2 regions of the Stenotrophomonas sp. YJH_SMC_10 genome follow, and region 1 is predicted to be linked to the other one. Evidence: predicted binding sites of a transcription regulator. Region 1 holds the regulator's gene; the other holds the start of a gene.
What was found. The regulator FliA, encoded in region 1, starts transcription of late flagellar genes. The targets are predictions, from matches to a motif close to TAAAGTTTNNCNNNCNNNGGCCGATAA.
Positions count from the first base shown of each region.

Region 2: the regulator FliA is predicted to act here: its motif matches at 1,834-1,860, upstream of AC5P9C_RS15795 (methyl-accepting chemotaxis protein).

Region 1 covers NZ_JCAFUS010000023.1:26,417-30,238, forward strand. Annotated here, with positions in the region: gene flhF (flagellar biosynthesis GTPase FlhF) at 1-654, shown strand, start outside; gene AC5P9C_RS19600 (MinD/ParA family ATP-binding protein) at 641-1,528, shown strand; gene AC5P9C_RS19605 (RNA polymerase sigma factor FliA) at 1,525-2,268, shown strand; gene cheY (chemotaxis response regulator CheY) at 2,326-2,718, shown strand; gene AC5P9C_RS19615 (protein phosphatase CheZ) at 2,718-3,323, shown strand; gene AC5P9C_RS19620 (chemotaxis protein CheA) at 3,326-3,822, shown strand, end outside.
Region 2 covers NZ_JCAFUS010000012.1:131,290-135,111, forward strand. Annotated here, with positions in the region: gene AC5P9C_RS15795 (methyl-accepting chemotaxis protein) at 1-1,716, opposite strand, end outside; gene AC5P9C_RS15800 (NAD-dependent epimerase/dehydratase family protein) at 1,928-2,824, opposite strand; gene AC5P9C_RS15805 (S41 family peptidase) at 2,923-3,822, opposite strand, start outside.

The sequences.
Region 1 (3,822 bases):
CCGGTCGACCCGCTGGAAGAAGGCGGCGTGATCGCCCTCGTGGGCCCGACCGGCGCCGGCAAGACCACCACCATCGCCAAGCTGGCCTCGCGCTTCGCCGAGAAGCATGCGCCGCGTGACGTGGCCCTGGTCACCACCGACACCACCCGCATCGGCGCCCGCGAGCAGCTGTATGGCTACGGCCGCCAGCTCGGTATCGCCGTGCACGAGGCCAACAGCGGCACTGACCTGGACCAGCTGCTGGAACGCCTGAAGGACTACAAGCTGGTGCTGATCGATACCGCCGGCCTGGGCCCGCGCGACCGCGCGCTGGCCGCCCAGCTGCAGTGGCTGCGCGCCGCGCGCCAGGTCCGCACCCTGCTGGTGCTGCCGGCCAACACCAGCTTCGGCGACATGGACGAGGTGGTCCGCCGCTTCGGCGCCGCCAACCTGCAGGGCCTGGTGCTGAGCAAGCTGGACGAGACCGGCCGCTTCGGCAACGCCCTGTCGGTGGCCGTGGACCACGCCCTGCCGATCACCTGGGTGACCGATGGGCAGGACGTTCCGGAGGACCTGCACCGGGCCAGTGCAGCCAATCTTGTACTTCGCCTTGAAGATTTGCGCCGAGCGGCCGATATGCCCTGCAACCCGGAGTTGAACCATGCCGTCGCGTGAGTACGCCAAGCTGACCAAGACCTTCCCGCTGTCGGCCACCCGCAGCGAGCCGCTCGGCCCTGTGCGCACCATTGCCGTGACCGGCGGCAAGGGCGGCGTGGGCAAGACCAACGTGTCGGCCAACCTGGCCGTGGCGCTGGCCGGCATGGGCAAGCGCACGCTGCTGCTGGACGCCGACCTCGGCCTGGCCAACATCGACGTGATCCTGGGCTTGAACCCCACCTTTACGCTGGCCGACCTGGTCGCCGGCCGCTGCTCGCTGGACGACGTCATCGTCGAAGGCCCGAACGGGGTGCTGGTGGTGCCGGCCGCGTCCGGCCGCCGGCACATGGCCGAGCTGGCCCCCGCCGAGCACGTCGGCCTGGTCAATGTGTTCTCCGAACTGGAACGCGAGCTGGACATCATGGTGGTGGACACCGCCGCCGGCATCACCGACGGCGTGCTGACCTTCTGCCAGGCCGCGCAGGACACCGTGGTGGTGGTCTGTGACGAGCCGGCGTCCATCACCGACGCCTACGCGCTGATCAAGGTGCTGTCGCGCGAACGGGGCGTGGACCGCGTCCAGGTGGTGGCCAACATGGTCCGCGACCCCAACGAGGGCCGCGTGCTGTACGAAAAGCTGACCCGCGTCTGCGAGAAGTTCCTGGCCGACGTCTCGCTGAACTACCTGGGCTGCGTGCCGCAGGATGACTGGCTGCGCCTGTCGGTGCAGCGCCAGCAGCCGGTGGTGAAGGCCTATCCGTCCAGCCCGTCGGCGCTGGCGATCACCGAGATCGCACGCCGTACCGCGCGCTGGCAGGCGCCGACCGAACCCCGCGGTGGCGTCGAGTTCTTCCTCGAACGCATCCTCAAGCAGCGTGGGGTGGCAGCATGAAAGGCGCAGCCCAGTACAGGGAAGTCCAGCGCTCGGCGGCCAACGATGTCATCGCCCAGCATTCGGACCTGGTGCGACGCATCGCCCACCATCTGGCCGCGCGCCTGCCCGCCAGCGTCGAGGTGGACGACCTGATCCAGGCCGGCATGATGGGCCTGATCGAAGCCTCGCGCAGTTACGACGCCGACCAGGGCGCTTCGTTCGAAACCTACGCCTCGATCCGCATCCGCGGCTCGATGATCGACGAGATCCGCCGTGGCGACTGGGTGCCGCGCTCGGTGCACCGGCGCGCACGCGATGCGGCCGCCACCATCCGCCGCCTGGAACAGAGCAGCGGTCGCGCCGCCAGCGCCACCGAAGTCGCCGCCGCGATGGAGATGCCGCTGCCCGAGTACCTGCGCCTGATGGAAGACGCCGCGCGCGGCCAGGTGCTGAGCCTGGAATCGCGCATCGAAGACCAGGGCGAGCTGGACACCGTCGCCCAGGGCGGCCCGACCCCGCAACAGGTGCTGGAGCGTGGCGAGTTCGGTCGCGAGCTGGGCAAGGCCATCGGCCACCTGCCCGAGCGCGAACAGCTGGTGCTCTCGCTCTACTACGAGCAGGAACTGAACCTGAAGGAGATCGGCGCGGTACTCGGCGTGAGCGAATCGCGGGTCTGCCAGATCCACGGCCAGGCCGTGCTGCGCCTGCGTGGACGGCTGAAGATTTTCGAGGCGGCGGACGCCGGCCTGGAAGAGTGAACATGCCCGAGGCGGCTGCCCCCGGCCGCCCGGAATGAACAACAAAGGAACTCTGCTTTGAACAAGAACATGCGCATCCTGATCGTCGACGACTTCTCGACCATGCGTCGGATCGTCAAGAACCTGCTGGGCGATCTTGGCTTCACCAACACCGCCGAAGCCGAGGACGGGCATGCCGCGCTGTCGCTGCTGCAGAGCCAGCCGTTCGATTTCGTGGTCACCGACTGGAACATGCCGGTGATGACCGGCATCGAACTGCTCAAGGCGATCCGCGCCGACGCCAAGCTGAAGACCCTGCCGGTGCTGATGGTCACCGCCGAAGCCAAGCGCGAGCAGATCATCGAAGCAGCCCAGAACGGCGTGAACGGCTACATCATCAAGCCGTTCACCGCGCAGACGCTGGAAGAAAAGCTCGGCAAGATCTTCGAACGCCTGGCGGCCAGCGCCTGATGGATACCACGGTCGACAGAAACGCCCTCGCCCTGCGCCTGCAGGAAGCCCTGGACGCGCTGGAGTCCGGCGATGAAGCCGCCTGGCGTCAACGCATCGACGGGCTGGTCGCGCTGCGCACGCAGCCGATGATGAGCGGCCTCTCGCGGCTGGCCCGCGAGCTCGGGCAGGCCCTGGGCGAATTGCCGACCGTGCCCAGCGAGGCCGGTGAACTGGACGATGCCTGCGCACGCCTGGACCATGTGGTGGCGATGACCGAACAGGCTACCCACCGCACCCTGGACCTGGCCGAGGAATGCCGCAGCCTGACCGAGCAGCTGCGCGCCGAAGGCCTGCAGCCGGGCCAGGACGCACAGCTCGAGCGCATCCGCCACAACCTGACCGAGATCGCCCTGACCCAGAGCTACCAGGACCTGACCGGGCAGATCATCCGTCGCGTGGTCGGCATCGTCCGCCGCGTGCACGAAGGCTTCGGCGCGCTCGGCCTGCCGCCGGAACAGCATCGCACCGACCCGGAACTGGCCGGGCCGGCACTGAAGGGACTGGACCGCCACGCGGTCTCGCAGAACGACGCCGACGACCTGTTGTCGGATCTGGGGCTGTAAGCATGAGCGCGGTATCCGACGACATCACTGCCGATTTCATCATCGAGGCACAGGAAATCCTGGATCGCCTCGGCGAACAGCTGGTGTCGCTGGAGCAGGCACCGCAGGACGGCGAACAGCTGAACGCGGTGTTCCGCGGCTATCACACGCTCAAGGGCGGCGCCGGCTTCCTTGGCGTCACCGCGATGGTCGAGCTGTGCCACGCTGCTGAGGAAGCGCTGGGCGCCGCGCGCGCCGGCCAGGCCGTATTGCAGGCGCACCACTTCGACGCCGCGCAGCAATCGCTGGACTACCTGCAGTCGATGCTGGACGCCGTGTCGTCCGGCACCGAACCGGGCTATGCACCGCCGGACCTGATCGCCCAGTTCGATGTGCACGGTGGCACCGCGGCGGCGCCTGTCGCCGCCGCTCCGGCAGCCGGTAGCAGTGACCTGATCACCGACGACGAATTCGAAGCCCTGCTTGACCAGCTGCACGGCGGCAACGCCCCGACCGCGGT
Region 2 (3,822 bases), on a different contig from region 1:
GCTGTTGGCATCGTCGCGCATCACCGCGAATACCCCGTGGAAATCCCCCTGCATGCGGGTGCTGAGGTCACCGGCGGCGATCGCGCGCAGCAGCGTGGACAGCGCAGCCAGGTTGTGGTCGCTCACCTGCATCATGGTGTTCAGGGTTTCGACCATCCGGCGGAAGTCATGGTCGAAGCGCAGCGCATCACCGCGCACCGCGAAATCACCGGCGGCCGCCGCGGCGGCCAGCTGCTGGATCTGCTCGTTGATCGCGGCCAGGTTGTGCTTGGTGGTTGCCATTGCGGCGGTGAACACCGCCTTCTCGCCCGGCAGCGCTTCCATGTCCACACTGAGGTCGCCCACGGCATAACGCTGCATGACGTCCACCAGGCGCTGGGTGACGGCGTTGCTGGAGGCCACCAGCTGGTTGCTGTCGGCCACCATGCGGCCATATTCGCCCGGGAACGCTGCCGCATCCATGCGGTAGCTGAGTTCACCGGCATCGTGGCGGCGCGCCATTTCGGCCTGCGCAGCCATCACCGACTGCAGCTGGCCGCGCATGCCCTGCATCGCGTCCAGCAGCCGCCCCACTTCGTCATTGCTGCGCGCCGGCAGTGCGCTGTCCAGCTTGCCGGCCGCGACGTCACCGGCCACGCGCACGGCTTCGGCCAGCGGACGGATCGCCAGGCGGCGCAGCAGCACATACACGCCGGCGCTGAGGGTCAGCGCGGCGACCACGCCGACCAGCAGGGTCAGCCACAGCAGCTGGCGCGCTTCTGCCACGATCACCGCGTGCGGCACCACCACGCCCAGCGCGAAGCGCTGCGGGGCGTCGCCCACGCGCAGCGGCACATACACGCGCACGTTGCCGGCCGCATCGGGGCTGAAGGCCTCGAACGGGCGGTCGGCGGCAATCTCGGCCAGCATGCTGCGGGTCAATGCATCACTGCGCGGCTTGCCGATCTCGGCGGCATTGGCCGAGGCCAGCACCACGCCCTTGGGCGAGAGCAGTTCGACACGACCGGCCCCCATCGGCTTCAGCGTGGCCAGGTGCTTCTGCAACGCTGCCAGCGAGAAGTCGACGGTGAACACACCCAGGAACCTGCCGTTCTCGATGATCGGCGTGCTCAGCGTGCTCATCAGCACCTGCTGCCCGGCGATGTCATAGGCATACGGTTCACTGACTTTCGGCAGCTTGTCGCGGCTGGGCCCCATGTACCAGTCACCCGATCCGCTGGCGGTCTCGGTGTAATCGGTCATCACCGACTGCTGCGGCTTGCCCTCCTGCCAGGCCCAGTAGCTCATGTAGCGACCGGTGGCATCGTGCGCCTCGGTGTTGACGAACTCGGCATCCTTGCCGTCGAAGGCATCGGCCTCCCACATGGTGCTCTTGCCCAGCCATTCGGGATGGCTGCGCAGCTGCTCGCCGAGCACCGCCGCCAGGCTGGCCCGGTCGGGCACGTCACCACGGGCGCGCTGGGCCAGCACGCTTTCAACCATGGCATCGTTGCTGGCGAAGGCGGTGCCCAGATCGGCCGCCACCTGGCGCGCTTCGGCGGTCGCCTCGCTGGTCATGGTCTGCCGCGAGGCATTGATCAGGCTGGTGCTGGCCTGGCGATAGATCAGGAACGCGGTCAGGCCGAAGCACAGCAGTGCGATGGCGGCGGTGCCCAGCATCAGCTTGTGGGCGATGCTGCCCGGGCGGCGGGCAGCGGCGGAACGGGAAGAAGGCATGGGAGGGTCCACAAGGCAGTTCAGGACGACCGGCACCCCGAGGGCACCGCGCAGGCGCGCGATCCGTCGCGCAGGCCACCGGCCGCCGGGGGGCCCCGGCGCTGGAAGCGCACCGGGTTAGCGGCCGCCCGCCAACGAGGTTGAGGCAACCCGCCTGGATATTCCTGAATCTGCTCAGGGTCGGGTCAGCGGCCCGTCCCTGCCGACGCCTTCATTCGGCCACGCGGTCCTTGAGCCACTGCGCGCGCGGCAGTACCTCGATGCTGCCGACGGCGTACTGCTGCAGCACCTCGTCCGGCCCGAAGCTCGGCTGCCAGCCCAGCACGCTGCGCAGGCGGGCACTGTCGTAGACGCGGTCGATGCTCAATGGCAATGGCCAGCCACGGCGCTCGAACTCGGCCAGCAGCTGCGGTGCGCGGCGGGCCAGCACGCTGCGCGGATGGGTGGCCAGTTCCAGGCAGTCCTCGCGGCGGAACGGCGTCGGCGCACAGGCGAGGTAGCGTGCGAACCCTGTGCCGTCGTGGTCAAGCAGCAGCGCGGCATGTGCGCTGGCCACATCGCGCGCGTCGATGCCGCGATGCAGGCGGAACATTGCCATGCGTTCGGGCGGCTCGGGGAAACAGCGGCCCATGCGCAGCACGCGAACGCTGAAGCCCGGCGCGGCAGCGGCTTCGGCCAGGGTCTCGGCCTGCAGCTTGGTGCGGTGGTAGATCGTGCGCGGCAGCGGTTCGGTGTCTTCGTCGATCCAACGGCAGCCGCCGGCCACCACCGCGTGGCCGTACAGGGCGGTGGTGCTGGTCAGCACGAAGCGCCGTGCACCGGCGTCGCGCGCCGCCTGCAGCAGGTGTGCGGTGGCCTCCACATTGATCTGCTGAAACACCGTATCCGGCACCAGGCCGACATGCGGCGCATGCAGGGCCGCGGTATGGATGACCGCGTCCACGCCGCGAACCGCACGCGCGACGGCCTGGCGATCGGTGACATCGGCAACGATGCGCGTGGTCGCGAACGGGCTGCGGTCCAGGCCCACCACCTCGTGGGTGGCCGCCAGCGCACCGAAGATCGCGCGCCCGATGCGCCCGGAACTGCCGGTCAACAGAATCTTCATTGAGTCCATTCACTCGAAGCGCCCGGGAACTACCGGGATGCTTCGATTCTAGGCACGCATCCGCGCGTCTGCGAGAGCATGGCCACGCAATGCTGCGTTCATCGTGACGACTTTGCCGGCGCCAGCAATTGCCGTGCGATGAACAGCGGGTCGTCGCCGCCAGCAATATCGGGCCTTACGCCGGTTCGTTCCCAGTTGCCGCCGGTGCGCAGGTTGATCGGTTGCCGGTCGGGAATGCTGATCTGATAGCCATCGGGCAGCAGCACAGGATCACCAAACATATGCGCGGCACCTCCGCTGCGCGTGCCGACGATGCGGGCACGGCCCAACGCCTGCAGTGAATAGGCAACGAACTCGGCCGCCGAGCCGGTGCGGCGGTCGATCAGCACCACCAGCGGTTTCAGGTACGCGGGCAGGCTCGCCGGAGGCAGCGGTACCGGCGTGCGCCGGCCGCGCCGGTCCAGCTGCTGCACCGCGTCGATCTTCGTGTCCAGCAACGTGCGTACCAGCAGGTCCGCGCTGCCGTCGTCGCCGCCCCCGTTCTGGCGCAGGTCCAGCACCAGCCCATCGGTGTCGGCCAGCAGTGTGAAGGCCGCTGCGAGCTTCGGCCGGGCCAGATCCAGCGGATAGAAGGTGCTCAGCCGCAGGTAGCCGACGTTGCCCTCCAACACCCGGACCTCGCGCACGCCGGCACCATCGCCGCGGGCATCGGCGCGCCAGGCCATCAGCCAGTCGTCCTGGCCGGCCGCTGCGTCCACGCGTTCAACGTGGAAGTGGCCGTCGAAGCGGTCCAGGTCCTGGTTCAGGCGTGCACTGAAGGCCACAGGATCGGCACAGCTGCCCGCATAGCGCTGCTGCGCCGCCCAGGTGCGCAGGGCATCGGCGATACGGGCGCCCTCCGCCTCGTCCAGGTACTGCGCCTGCACGGCGCTGGCCGCCGCCTGCAGCACCGCATCCTGCGCCGGGCAGGCCGCGCCCAGCAGCGCACCGAGCATCCA